Regions from separate parts of the Halanaerobium sp. ST460_2HS_T2 genome, predicted to be linked through region 1. Evidence: riboswitches for the same ligand, from Rfam matches in the RefSeq annotation. Region 1 holds a riboswitch; each other region holds the start of a gene.
The links. A riboswitch is a leader RNA that binds a small molecule or an ion and turns the genes downstream of it on or off. The one in region 1 is predicted to bind cyclic di-GMP.

Region 1 (3,485 bases):
AGCTGTTTTAAGTTCTTCTGTTATTGATTACAGTCAGACTGAAGATTTTATTTTGCTTCTGGAAACAGAATTTGTTGCTGGTAAAGAGAAATTGGAACTCTTTTATTTTTTCATTCCGGAAAAAGATTCCCTGGATTTTCTTTTTCAGCGACTGGCAGGTGGTAGTTTTGCCTAGTTCGGATCTGGTAGCAGAAAAAATGGTTGTTAAAATGGCAGATCATGCCATAGGTGATGAAAATACAGTTTTAGCAACTCTGGGACTTGGCTCCTGTATTGGAATTGCGCTTTATGATAAATTTTCTAAGGTAGGGGGACTTGTCCATATTATGCTGCCTGAAAATCCAGGGGGCAAAAAAACTGTAAAATATGCAGATACAGGGATTCCTTTTTTGATTGAGGAAATGGAGGCTGCAGGTGCCAAAAAAAGGCGGCTTTCAGCTAAGATTGTAGGTGGGGCAGGAATGTTTAAGTCGGAAAGTGGAGACTCAGTAATGAAGATTGGTGAAAGAAATATTGAAGCAGTTAAAGAAGTTTTAAAAAATGAGGGAATAAAAGTTATAGGTAGTGATGTTGGCAAAGATTATGGGCGCTCAATGTATTTTTATCCTGATGATGGTCGAGTTGAAGTTAAATCATTCAGCAGAGACTTGATTACCATATAAATTTATTATATAGTAATAGATGGAAAAAAGACATTATTATTATTTTTAGATAAATTATTTTTTTACTATTGTAAACAAGAATCATTTCTGTTATTATATAATATAACAGTAGATATAATCTAGAGGAGGTAATTTTTAAATGCCTAGGGTGTTAATTGTTGATGATGCAGCATTTATGAGATTAAATTTAAAAAATATATTAAAAGATGAATTTGAAATAGCCGGTGAAGCCGAGAACGGAAAAGAAGCAGTTGAATTATACCAGGAATTAAATCCTGATATAGTTACTATGGATATTACAATGCCAGTTATGGATGGACTGGAAGCTATTAAAGCAATTCAGGATATAGATCCCAGTGCTCAGATTGTTGTTTGCAGTGCTATGGGTCAGCAAAAAATTGTTATTCAGGCGATTGAAATGGGAGCAAAAGACTTTATTGTCAAACCATTTAAAAAAGATAGAGTAATGGAATCACTTAAAAAGCTGCTTTAATTTAAATTATAATATTTAATAATTCTTTGATTATATTTATTATTAATATACTTAAATATAAATTGTTTTTTTAAAAACTAATATATGTATTTAAAATATTAGCAAAATTAGCGAAAGCTAATGACGCAAAGTTATGGGTCTAAGATATTTTGTATTATGATTGCCAGACTGCACATTCAAAAATCTATAGCTGTGACTGTAGATTTTTTTGCTTGAAAGGGGTTTGAATATATGGATAATTTAGAAATTATAGCCAGAGCGCTTAATGGTTCTGCTCGGAGAGGTGAATTAATTGCTAATAATTTGGCAAATGTGAGCACCCCCGGCTACAAAAGACAGGATATTGATTTTAAAACTGCCTTGAAAAAGGAAATGAATTCTTCTAATTCTATTAGTCTGAAAACTACTCAAAGTAACCATATAGCTTTTAGTAAACAATATACTTCTGTTCGCAGCAGTCAGAATAATAGGAATAGTAGAAATGACGAAAACAGTGTGGATGTTGAGGTTGAGATGGCAGAACTGGCAAAAAATAGTATTTATTATAATGTAATGTCAAATAGAGCTGCCGGACATTTTTCCACCTTAAATCAGGTTATTCAGCAGGGAGGTAAATAATAATGTTTAAAGGAATAGATATTAGTGCTTCCGGTTTAACTGCTCAGAGATTAAGAATGGATACCATATCATCAAATATTTCTAATGCGGAAACAACCAGGGATGAAGATGGCAATACCTACAGACGGAAAGTTCCGATTTTTAGACAGAAAATAGAAAATCAGATGGGATCTGGAATTAATTCTGATAATCTTAAATCGGCTGGAGTAGAAGTTGCAGAAATAGCAGAAGATCAATCTCCATTTCGCCTTGAATATCGTCCTGAGCATCCAGATGCGAATGAGGACGGTTATGTAGAGCTCCCTAATATTAGCATCATGACCGAAATGGTTAATATGATAGACGCAACCAGAGCATATGAGGCAAACATACAGGCAATTTCTAATTATAAGAGTATGGCAAATAGTGCTTTAAATATTAGTACTTAATTAAGGAGGGAAGAAAATGGAGATTAATCCAGTTAAATTTCAGAGTGGATTTGAAAACTTTTCTCTTGAAAATGAGAATAAAAACAAAAAAACCGAAGCTTTTTCGGATTTGTTTAGAGAAAAAATGAACGAAGTTAATCAGCTGCAAAAAGATTCGCAGGCTATGACAGCCAGTTTTGCCGCTGGAGAAACAGACAATATACATGATGTGATGATTGCTGCCGAGAAAGCTAAGGTAGCAGTTAATCTGACAACTGCAGTTCAGACCAAAGTGATTGATGCATATAATGAAATTATGCGTCTGCAGGTATAGTATAAGATGGTAAAACAAAGAGTATTTATGGAAGAGGTATAGTGATGGCCGAATTTTTCGCAAAATATAAAGAAGAGATTCAAAACACGTGGCAAAAATTGAATAGAAACATTCAAATCTTAATTATTGTTCTCACAATATTAATGGCTGGAGCTTTTGGCTATCTTATATTTAGAGGAACTTCTACAAACTATCAACCTCTTTTTACCAACCTGTCTACAGATGATACTGCAGCTATTGTAGAAAGACTGGATGAAAATAATGTAGATTATCAGCTTGGAGGTAATGGTAATACAGTTTTAGTTCCAGAAAGCGAGATCTATAGATTAAGACTTGATATGGCTTCGGCAGGTCTCCCGGATCAGGGAGTTGTCGGTTTTGAAATTTTTGATAATAGTGAATTTGGTACAACAGAATTTGAAAGAAGAGTTAATTACTATCGCGCACTGGGTGGAGAATTGAGCCGTTCTATTCAGTCAATTTCAGGGATAGAATTTGCTCGTGTTCAGATCACACCACCAGAGGAAAGTCTATTTTTAGATGAGGAGAAGTCGGCTACGGCTTCAGTTATGGTTAAACTGGCTCCTGGATATAATATGAGTGCAGAAAGAGTTAATGCTGTTCAGAATCTAGTTGCAAGTGGAGTTCAGGATTTACCTTTAACAGAGGTGACAGTTGTTGACACAAACGGAAACCTGCTGTCTCATCCTTCTAATCCTAATAGTGATCAGTGGTCTGATCCCCAGAATTTTGCAATGCAGCAGGAATTCGAATCTGCTTTAAAAAATGATTTAAATACCCTGTTAACTAAGGTTTTAGGACCAAATAACTTTGCAGTTCAGGTTAACGCAAGCTTAAATTTTGATCAGAGGGAGTCAGAAAGCAAAATATATTCACCTGTAATTGATGAAAGTGGAATTGTTCGCAGTGAAGAAATAAATACTGAAACTCAGCAAAATGGAGCTTCAGGT
Region 2 (3,485 bases), on a different contig from region 1:
CAGCTCATTAATTTTACCACTGGTTTCTTCTACCTGTGCTGACTATTCTTCAGCTCCAGATGCAACCTGTTGAATCGATTGCCCAACCTGACCTGCTGCAGTTGCCACTTCCTCACCGGAAGCAGATAATTCTTCACTGGAGGCAGAAAGATTTTCAGCAATAGCTGTAACCTTAGTTATTATTTCATTTAAATTCTCTTTCATTTTATTTAGTGAGGAAGCCAGAACTCCAACTTCATCTTTTCTAGCTATTTTGATATCTGCAACTGACAAATTTCCTTCAGCAATTTTATCTGACATCTCAGCCGCTTTAAGAATTGGGTTGGCAATATAACGGGCAATAAAATAGCTAATAATAATACCGATAATTAAAGCAATTACAGCAATCCAGATACTCATATTTCGGGATGTAACTAATTCTGCTAAAACATCGTCCTCATCTGCAGTCATAGCTACGACCCAACCCTCGAGACCAACTGGGGCATAGGCTAATTCTTTTTCCACTCCATTATATGTATATTCTCCAGTTCCAGAACCCCCTTCTATCATTTTATCAGTTAAATTTTGAAGCTCAGTTTGGCCAGTTAAAATATCTGTATTACCAATATACTGTTGATCCGGATGGGCAATTGTACGTTTTTGCTGATCAATAATCCAGCCATAACCAAAGCCATCAATCTCCATATTTTTAATTAAAGACTGTAAGTACTGGCTTTTTACTGTACCTCCAATTACTCCTGCCAGCTTATTGTTATTAATAATGGGAGCTGCGACAACTAAGACCTCATCTCCCGAAATTCTACTTTTTCTCGGTATAGAAATAGCTGGCTGTTCTGTTTTTATTACTTCCCGAAAATATTCTCGGTCAGAAATATTAATAGTACCCCCATTTAAAATGTTACCTTCTCCTGTTTTATCAACTATCAAAATTGATTCTATATTTGGATTGCTAATTTGTGATAAAAATTCTGTCTGTTCTAACCAGTTCATAGATTTTACTTTTTCTGTATTCGCAAAATCCTCTATCTGAACTTTTAAACCAGAAAGCCACTCAAAAATAATTTGAGCATTCTGCTCCGCACTATTTAAAGAGCTGTCAGCAGTGGAATCCTGAATAAGAGTGCTAATGAAATTATTAAATGCAATAGAAGTCCCCACCATCAAAACTAAAATCATAACAGCAATAATAATTGTCATCTTTCCCTTTAGGCTTGTAAACATTTTTGTCTCTCCCTTTTTATGTTTTTATTAAATAAAATTATACGGCTAATAAATTGTACTCTCCACTTTTAATTTATATAAAACCTATAACTAACCAGTAATCTTTATTAATAAAAGTAATAATTTTCCTTTTAAAATAAAAAAATAAATACCAAAGACTTATTGCCCAGTATTTATTTGATACTCTGATATTTAAAAATCAAAAGCAACCTGGCAGTCATAGATGTCAATTTCCTTAGACCCATAGCTTTGCGCCATTATTTTTCAATAATATTGCCCAATATTTAGTTAAAATTCAAGCCTATGTTAATTATATAACATAGATATATAAAATTAAATAGTTATTTTATGTCATAAAGTAACTATTTTCGACAAAAATATTTTCAACATCTATCAGCAAATTTCTGCTCATACATCCTCTGATCCGCTTTATTGTAACATCGCTTAATATTTTTAATGCTGTGATTCTGATTGGTGCAATCTGTAGTCTCATAACCAAGAGCAATAGTCAGCGGTACCGGTAAATCTTCAATTTTATTTCCCTCTTCTATTCTTGCTAAAATTCTTTCTGCTACATCATCTGCCTTCGAATAATCAGTCTCTGGCAAAATGACTGCAAATTCATCTCCACCAATTCTGGCAACAACATCCTCGGTTCGCACAGTTCTTTTAATAGCTTCAGCAGCTCTCTTAATATACCTGTCTCCCATACTGTGCCCATAAGTATCATTAATATCTTTTAATTTATTCATATCGCCAATGATTATACTGATTGGATACTGCCTGGAATTATGCAGTCTTTTTAATTCCTCATTAAAATATCTTCGATTATAAAGCCCTGTCAGTTCGTCATGATTGGATAGATATTCGATTTCTTCTGCTGCTCTTTTTTCCTGATCTATATCAATATGGATTCCTACAATTCGGACAGCATTTCCTTTTTCATCTCTGTCTGTTACTTTCCCGATATCTCTGATCCACTTCCAGTTGCCATTTTTAGTTTTTAATCTGTGTTCATTAAAATATTCTTCGCTTTGACCATTTAGATGAACTCTTATGTCTTTTAAAGCCTGGTCCCTGTCATCAGGGTGGACTAATTTCAACCAGGTATCAAGATCATTACCCAGATTAGAATATTCATATCCCAGCATCTGAGCCCAGCTTTTATTGAAATGAATATATTCTTCTTCTACATTCCAGTCCCAGACACCGATATTGGCTCCCTCAACAGCCAGCTCTAATCTTTCTTTAACTTCCTTTAACTCAAATTCTCTCTTTTTATTTTCTGTTATATTATCCAGGGCGACATAAATTAACTCACCATGCTTCTTATTTTCAACCGCAAAAACGTGGACATTACAATATTTAATCTTATTATTAACAGTATAAGAAATTTCTCTTTCCCACTCCTGGTTATGCTTAAATTTTTCTTGTGCTTGCTTTAAAACATTCGCATCTATGTTTGGTACAGCAACTTTATTTATATTTTTATTAAGAATATCAGGCTTAGATACTTCAAATATTTCTTCAAATTTTTTATTGGCATTAAGTACTTTTAGATTCTGATCTAATAAAACAATTCCTTCAAGTGAATTAGTAAATAGATTTTCAAAAATTAATTTTTGGTTTTCTAACTCTCTTTTTTGTGCTATTCGATGAGAAATATCTATAATCTCAAAAAGCATTTTTTCATTTTCTAATTTTGAATAACGAAAATTAAAATATTTATGATCACCAGCAGCAGTTATTATCTTATATGTTCTGTCGCTGGTATTATCTGCTGAATCATATTGAAAATAATCTTTTACTTTCTTTCTATATTCTGGATCGGGACAAGCTTTTTTATACCAATCATCCATTGTTTTGATCTCAGTTCTTTTATAACCGGTCATCTCTCTAATAGCTTTATTAATAAAAATAATTTTTCCCTGTTGACTGGCTACTATAATTCCTATAGATAAACTATTTATTATATCTTTTTCAAATTTAATAATGGAATCCATAAACTCACCCCTGAAATATCATTTTAATGATAATACTTATAATATTCATTCTTCATAGACCTTTAAATTCCTGTATTTATTTCTTTAATTTGTAATTTTTTAGTCTTAACCGTAATTTTTAATAAAGAAAAACCGCCCCAGAAAAGGACGGTTAAATATATTAAGTTTTAAGTTAAAATCAAAGTATATCTCTCAGCAGCCGAAAAAGTCCTGTTTTCTGTCCAGATAAATAATAATTTTATAACTCAAACTGATCCAGAT
Region 3 (3,485 bases), on a different contig from region 1:
AACTGGAGTTACTATGTGAAAATTCTTATGCTAAATTTTACGAAAAAGGTGAAGTTATCTTTTTTGAAAATGACAGTGTAAAAAAATTATATTTACTTGTAAATGGTAAGGTTAAACTTTCTATGCTTTCTGCAGAAGGGAAGGAAAAAGTACTGACAATTCTGCAGGAAGGAGATATTTTTGGTGAACTTTCACTTTTTGACGAAGACCCTCATCCCTTAACAGCCGAAGTGATGGATGATGCCCGTCTGTTAATTATTCCCTGGAATGAAATGGAGAAGATGATTATTGACAGGCCTTCACTTGCAATTAAGATTATTGAGGCTCTTTCCAAAAAAACTAGACTTTTAACCAGTCAGGTAAGAGAACTGGTTTTTCAGGACGCTGCAGGTAGACTGGCCAGCCTGCTTTCGAGACTGGCAGAAGATTTTGGTCGAGAAATTGAAGATGGAACGGTGATTGATTTAGTTTTAACCCATCAGGAAATAGCAAATTTGATTGGCTCTTCCCGGGTTACAGTTACTAAATTGATCAATAAGTTTATTGATGATGGTGTAATAACAATTAAAAAACGAAAAATTATTATTAAAGATTTTGAATCACTGGGAGAACGTCTGCAGACAGTTTTTTAAATAAAGCTGGATTGAATCCCGGTGTTCCAATACATAGGAGACACGCTGGTATACTTTTCCAGCGTGTTTTAAGTTAAATAAAAGAATAACAAATTTAAGAATTCAGGAGGTAGAAGATGAGTATTTTTATACCAGATAGTGAAACAAAATTATATGGCTTACTTGGTAAAACACTAAGTCACTCGATTTCCCCATCTCTGCATAATAATGGTTTTAGAGATTTAGGGATTAATGCAATCTATTTGATGCTGGAAACTAAAGATCAGGATCTAGGAGAATATATTAGTTCTCTTAAAAACTTAGGATTTGCCGGCTGGAATGTGACGATTCCTCATAAAGAAAGCATTATTCCTTATTTAAATGGCTTTTCTTCTCTGGCCAGAGCTGCAGGAGCGGTAAATACTGTTTTAAATAGAAGGGGAAGATTGACCGGTTATAACACAGATGTAATTGGTTTTCAGCGTCAGGTTGAGGAAACTGGATTTAAGGTTAAGGATAAAAGAGCAGTTGTAATTGGAGCGGGAGGAGCAGCCCGTGCAGTTATTGCAGCTATGGTTCAGCTGGATCTTAAAGATATTACAATTATCAATCGAACAGTAGAAAATGCAGCAGAACTGGCAAAACTTTTTAAAGAAGAAAATTCTAAGCAAAACTTCGATTTCTGCAGTCTGGAAGAGCAGGAATATGCAGATGTTCTAAAAGCAGCTGATCTGGTAGTTGATACAACTCCAGTTGGGATGTATAGTAATAATATTAAAAATATAGTAATCAATCCTGATTATCTGCATGAAAAGCAGCTGGTGATAGATCTGGTTTATAATCCTTTAAAAACCGAAATTTTAAAGGAAGCAGAAAAGCGAGGAGCACAGATAGGGAATGGCCTGCCAACTTTAATTTATCAGGCAGAAGCGTCTTTTAAACTCTGGACACAGGAGATGCCAAAAAAGAAGAAATGGTATCAAATAGCCGAAAAAGCAGTCAGGGAGATTGAAGCAAAAAAATAAATAAAATATTATAATAAAAGCAAAACTGACGAAAGTCTGTGACGCAAAAACATAAGTCTAAGGATTATTTTCTATGATTGTTATGTTTGCCTCAGGTGGAAAATTGCCGGTGTTTAAAACATCATGGCAATTTTTTGCTTTATAGATAATTTTAAAATAATTATTAAACTTTCATTAAAATTATGCAGGAATTTCATAATCGATGCCGAAATTAATTATATCATCGCAATAATTTAACAAAATCTTTCAAATTTCAACAAAATAATATATATTTTATTAAAAAGGAGTATTTTTATGAGTCCAAGAAGAAAAAAAATTGGAGATCTACTTTTAGAATATAATTATATAACTCCCAGACAATTAGAAGATGCTCTCTCTGCTCAGGATGAAATGGACATGCGTCTGGGACAGGTTTTAACAGAGTTAGGTTACATTTCAGAAGAAGATTTAACAGATGCTCTAGAAATTCAGCTTAACATTCCTAGAGTTCATTTAAATAATTATTTAATAAATGCACATTTATCTCAGTATATATCAGAAAATATTGCCCGAAGACATCATGCTGTACCATATGATGTTGAAGATGATACCTTAAAAGTTGCGATTCAGGATCCAACTGATCTAGTAGCTATAGAAAACATTGAGGTTAATTCAGGGATGAAAGTTGATATTGCAATAGCTACTCATTCGGAAATTATGAAGGCAGTTAATCAAATATATTCTCTGGTTGATACAGATACTTCAGAGATTTTTGACAGGTTAGATCAGTATAATCAAATTAATGAAGAGCCGGAAATAGACCAGCTGCGGCAGATGGTGGAAGATGCTCCGATTGTCAGGCTGACCAATTTAATTATTACTCAGGCTATACAAAAACAGGCAAGTGATATTCACATTGAACCTTTAAAAAACACTTTAAGAGTTCGCTACCGGGTAGATGGTATTTTGCATGAGGAGCTGACAGTTCCCAAACACTCGCAGGCGGCTTTAATTTCTCGTTTAAAAATTATTGCTGATCTTGATATTACCAAAAGAAGAATTCCACAGGATGGCCGGGTGCAGATGACCTTTAAGAGTATGCAGATTGACATGCGGGTTTCTACACTGCCTACAATTTATGGAGAAAAGGTGGTTATCCGACTTTTAAATAGAGATGACAGCCTCTTAGATATTAATAAACTTGGTTTTCGCTCTGATAATCGCGAGAGATTTAATAGACTGATCAAAAAACCATATGGAATTTTGTTGGCGACCGGACCTACTGGTAGTGGTAAATCAACAACTTTATTTGCAGCCTTAAGCGAAATTAATTCACCAACTAAAAATATTGTTACAATTGAGGATCCGGTTGAATATCAGCTGGATGGAGTAAATCAGGTGCAGGCCAATACAAGTACCGGTTTGACCTTTGCCAAGACCTTAAGATCGATACTGCGTCAGGATCCGGATATTGTAATGGTCGGTGAGATTCGGGATGAAGAAACTGCAGAAATTGCAATCAGAGCTGCCTTAACAGGACATTTGGTTTTAAGTACTCTGCACACTAATGATGCCAGTAGTGCAATCACCAGACTTTTAGATATGGGACTACCAGATTATTTGGTAGCTTCAACAGTGATTGGAGTTGTAGCTCAGAGGCTGGTGCGGAAGTTATGTCCAGACTGTAAGGAAGCTTATCAACCTGGAGTTGAAGAAAGAAAATTTTTAGGTGACCCAAATGTTGAAAAACTTTGGCGACCTTCTTCTGATACATGCAAAAAATGTACAGATGGCTATAAGGGAAGAATTGCAATTCATGAGGTTCTTGAAATCAATGATGATATGGAAGAAATGATAGCTGAAGGAGCAA
Region 4 (3,485 bases), on a different contig from region 1:
TAAAGGAACAGAAAGTTAAAAAACTGGATTATATTATTAGTACCCATCCCCATGCTGATCATATAGGGGGGCTGGTTGATATAATTAACAGCTTTGAAGTGAAAACTGTACTGGACAGCGGTAAAATACATACATCTCAAACTTATGAGAACTATCTGCTCAAAATCGATCAGGAGAATATTAATTTTAAAACACCCCGACGTGGGGATCAATTTGAAATTGGTGAAAGTAAAATTACATTTCTTCATCCTGAGGAATCATTAGAGAATTATAGTTTAAATAATTCCTCGCTGGTCTTTGTACTTGAATATGATACCCAGAAATTCTTATTTACTGGAGATATAGAAAAAAAAGTTGAAAATAAACTGCTGTCTGAATATCCTGAACTTCAGGTGAATTTGATCAAGGTACCTCATCATGGAAGTAAAACTTCCGGTTTAAAAAGCTGGATTAACAGTTTAGAACCTGAACTGGCAGTTATTCAGGTAGGGGCTGATAATCATTATGATCATCCAGCAGCAGAGATTGTGGAACTTTATCAAAAATTAGGAGCCCGGGTTTACAGAAACGACTTAAATGGTAATATTGTAGTTACAGCTGATGGAAACAATTATACAGTCAAAGTTGATCAAATTACTGATCTAAAAAATAGCAAAACTTATTCCGAAACTAAATCAGCTGCTGCTGAGAAATATAACAGTTTAATTAATATTAATACAGCCAGCGAAACTAGTTTAGACAGGCTCTGGGGTATTGGACCGGCAACAGCCGCAAAGATAATCAGTTATCGAGAAAAGAATGGCTATTTTAAAAAAATTGAAGAAATTAAAGAAGTCGATGGTATTGGTGAAGAAAAATTTAAACACTGGCAGAACAAAATTACTGTAAATTAAAAAATAAAGAAAGGATGATTTGATGAAGGTAACTGTTGATAAAATTGAAGCAGAAAAAGCAAGATTATTGATTCGCCCGGAAGAAAAGTTAGACTTTTATCTTCCCTTAAGTGAGCTACCAGAAGGAACTGAGGAAGGAAGTATTTTAAATATTGAATTTGAACTCAACAAAAATGAAAAAAAGGCTGCCCAAAAAAGAGTAGGCAACCTTTTAAACAAACTGAAAAACAAAAATAATTGATTTAATATAATACCTCCAGGTAGAAAGTCTAACTAAAAGAACTATCTACCTGAAGGTATTTTGATTACTTATTTTAGTATAAAACAGGAGTAATACTGTGTCTTAAATCAAGTTCCAAATTATTAACTGAAGCTCTATAATCAGGATCTAAAATAAACTTTAAATCAAAACTTATCTGTCTGACACCTTTTTCTCCTCTAAATTTAGCTGTGGTTGAATTCAATTTTTGCCACTCAAAATCACTTTGATCAGCTTTTTTTATCATAACAGTGGTATTTAAATTTCTATTATTTAACCGGAGATACCAATCAGCATTACTTAGAATTTCAATACTTAATCCATCTTCGATAATGATTTCTCTACTTCCACTGTAATTTGCCATCAAAAAAGTATAGTCGATATCAGCTTTATCAACTACTTCTACTCTCTGAAAAACCGGAATCCTGGCTTCAGTCTGAACACTTCGTTCAATTAAATTCTTCTTTTTAGCAGCAGCTTCAACATAATCAGTAGTAAGAAAAAAATTCAGAAATAAAATCATAAACATTAAACTAATTCCACTTATCACTCGAAATTTAAGCTTCATTTTATCCTCCTTTTAGCAGCCGGCTATCTCAAATTGAGATCCTCAGCTTTGTGTCCTTACCTCACGATAAGTTTACCTTTATTAAAAAGAGTTTCTAACTCTTTATTAACCTTAATTATATCAAGATTAGTAAATTTTTGTCAAGTTATAATTTCTGACAGCAATCTTATATAGTTATAAAATTTAAAAGTGGCAGATTAGAATCTGCCACTTTTGAGTAAAACTATTATTTTATAGATTATCTATTTATTTTACGGACGCATTGCTTCAAATAGTACTTTGGAGAATTCAGTATTTTGGATAACTCCATTGAAATCTTCAGTCTCAGGTCCAAAAGCGAAAATTGGAACTGAATTAAGTGTATGTCCACCAGTATCAGATTTTGCCCGTACATCTGCAGCAACTACGCCAACATTATTTTTTTCAGCAATAATTGATCCGATTTGCCAGCCTACTTTATATTGATAATAAAGTGAACCATCATCTTCATTTACAATATTACTATTAAACTCTCTAGCTTCTTTTTCAGTTAATTCAAGATTAGCATATTCTTTAAATACGCGCTGAATACTATCAATTGTATATGCATTTCCAGATTCAGTTTCAACTAATTTACCAGCCATATATTCCGGAGAGACTTCAATATTCATTAGAGCTTCTTTATTAATAGGTTCAGTTACAGAAAATCCTAAAGTTTCATGGTCTGCAACAACAACCACCATTGTATTCCCATTTTCTCTGGCCCAGTCAACAGCATATTTTATGCTTGCATCAAAATCAAGAGTTTCTGCTACAACTCCCGGTACATCTGCTGCATGAGCTGCATGGTCAATTCTTGCTCCTTCTGCCATCAAGAAAAATCCATCTTCATCTTCAGAAAGAACATCAATCGCTTTTGTAGTCATTTCTAAAAGACTTGGTTCTTTTGAATCTAGATCATCACGATCCTTGATATAATTCATATAAGAATCATTAAACAGGCCAAGCACTTTACCATTCATTGGCATTACTCTTTTTAATTGTTCCTTATCTGTTACATACTGATAACCCATTTTTTTAGCCTTTGCTATTAAATCTTCGCCGGCTTCTTCTTTCATAAAATCTTCTCGTCCACCACCAAGAACAACGTCTACATCGTTATCTAAAATCTGTTTTGCAATTTCTCCCCCCATACCGCGATCTTTAACAGAGGCAGCAAAAGTAGCTGGAGTAGCATCTGTAACCATATTGGTACTTATAATCCCTGTCGCTTTGTTTCTTACTTCAGCAAAATCCAATACAGAATCCAACTCTGCTCCATTTTTATTCATAGCCACAGCACCATTGTATACTTTATTACCTGTAGCCATCGCTGTACCAGCGGCAGCAGAATCAGTAACCCCTTCTGTAGAACTGGTCATCATAAGACCAACATTGGGCATCTTCATCATTTCAAGTTTATAATCCTTGTCTCCAGCCATATATCTAGTCATGTCCATCTGGCCGATTCCCATACCATCACCAATCATTAAAATGATATTCTTTACCTCAGCCTGAGCCGCTGCAGTAAAAACAAGAGAAAAAATCAGAAATAATGAAGCTACCACCATTAATCTTTTTGACTTTTTAAGCATAAATCTTAACTCCTCCTTTAAAAATTTTAGTTTGTCAGACGACTGATGTCTGTCTATTATATTTTATTCAATACAAATATTAAAAATCCTTCTTTATTTTCAGATTTTTTCATTTATTCTGATTAAATATTCTTTTTGAATATTTTTTTCTG

Region 2: it holds a riboswitch for cyclic di-GMP, as region 1 does, so the genes downstream of both, DFR80_RS07565 (cache and HAMP domain-containing protein) here and flgB (flagellar basal body rod protein FlgB) in region 1, are expected to answer to the same signal.
Region 3: it holds a riboswitch for cyclic di-GMP, as region 1 does, so the genes downstream of both, DFR80_RS03135 (GspE/PulE family protein) here and flgB (flagellar basal body rod protein FlgB) in region 1, are expected to answer to the same signal.
Region 4: it holds a riboswitch for cyclic di-GMP, as region 1 does, so the genes downstream of both, DFR80_RS04820 (hypothetical protein) here and flgB (flagellar basal body rod protein FlgB) in region 1, are expected to answer to the same signal.

Annotation. Positions count from the first base shown of each region.
Region 1 covers NZ_QPJF01000023.1:37,064-40,548, forward strand. The annotation lists gene DFR80_RS11580 (chemotaxis protein CheC) at 1-175, shown strand, start outside; gene DFR80_RS11585 (chemotaxis protein CheD) at 159-662, shown strand; gene DFR80_RS11590 (response regulator) at 802-1,155, shown strand; cyclic di-GMP riboswitch class I at 1,246-1,331, shown strand; gene flgB (flagellar basal body rod protein FlgB) at 1,387-1,773, shown strand; gene flgC (flagellar basal body rod protein FlgC) at 1,776-2,201, shown strand; gene fliE (flagellar hook-basal body complex protein FliE) at 2,218-2,514, shown strand; gene fliF (flagellar basal-body MS-ring/collar protein FliF) at 2,559-3,485, shown strand, end outside.
Region 2 covers NZ_QPJF01000013.1:19,288-22,772, forward strand. The annotation lists gene DFR80_RS07565 (cache and HAMP domain-containing protein) at 43-1,221, opposite strand; cyclic di-GMP riboswitch class I at 1,423-1,509, opposite strand; gene DFR80_RS07570 (sensor domain-containing diguanylate cyclase) at 1,605-3,224, opposite strand; gene DFR80_RS07575 (methyl-accepting chemotaxis protein) at 3,463-3,485, opposite strand, start outside.
Region 3 covers NZ_QPJF01000004.1:97,058-100,542, reverse strand. The annotation lists gene DFR80_RS03145 (Crp/Fnr family transcriptional regulator) at 1-632, shown strand, start outside; gene DFR80_RS03140 (shikimate dehydrogenase) at 749-1,636, shown strand; cyclic di-GMP riboswitch class I at 1,645-1,730, shown strand; gene DFR80_RS03135 (GspE/PulE family protein) at 1,931-3,485, shown strand, end outside.
Region 4 covers NZ_QPJF01000007.1:57,622-61,106, forward strand. The annotation lists gene DFR80_RS04810 (MBL fold metallo-hydrolase) at 1-893, shown strand, start outside; gene DFR80_RS04815 (DUF3006 domain-containing protein) at 916-1,134, shown strand; gene DFR80_RS04820 (hypothetical protein) at 1,208-1,720, opposite strand; cyclic di-GMP riboswitch class I at 1,732-1,807, opposite strand; gene DFR80_RS04825 (alkaline phosphatase) at 1,972-3,333, opposite strand.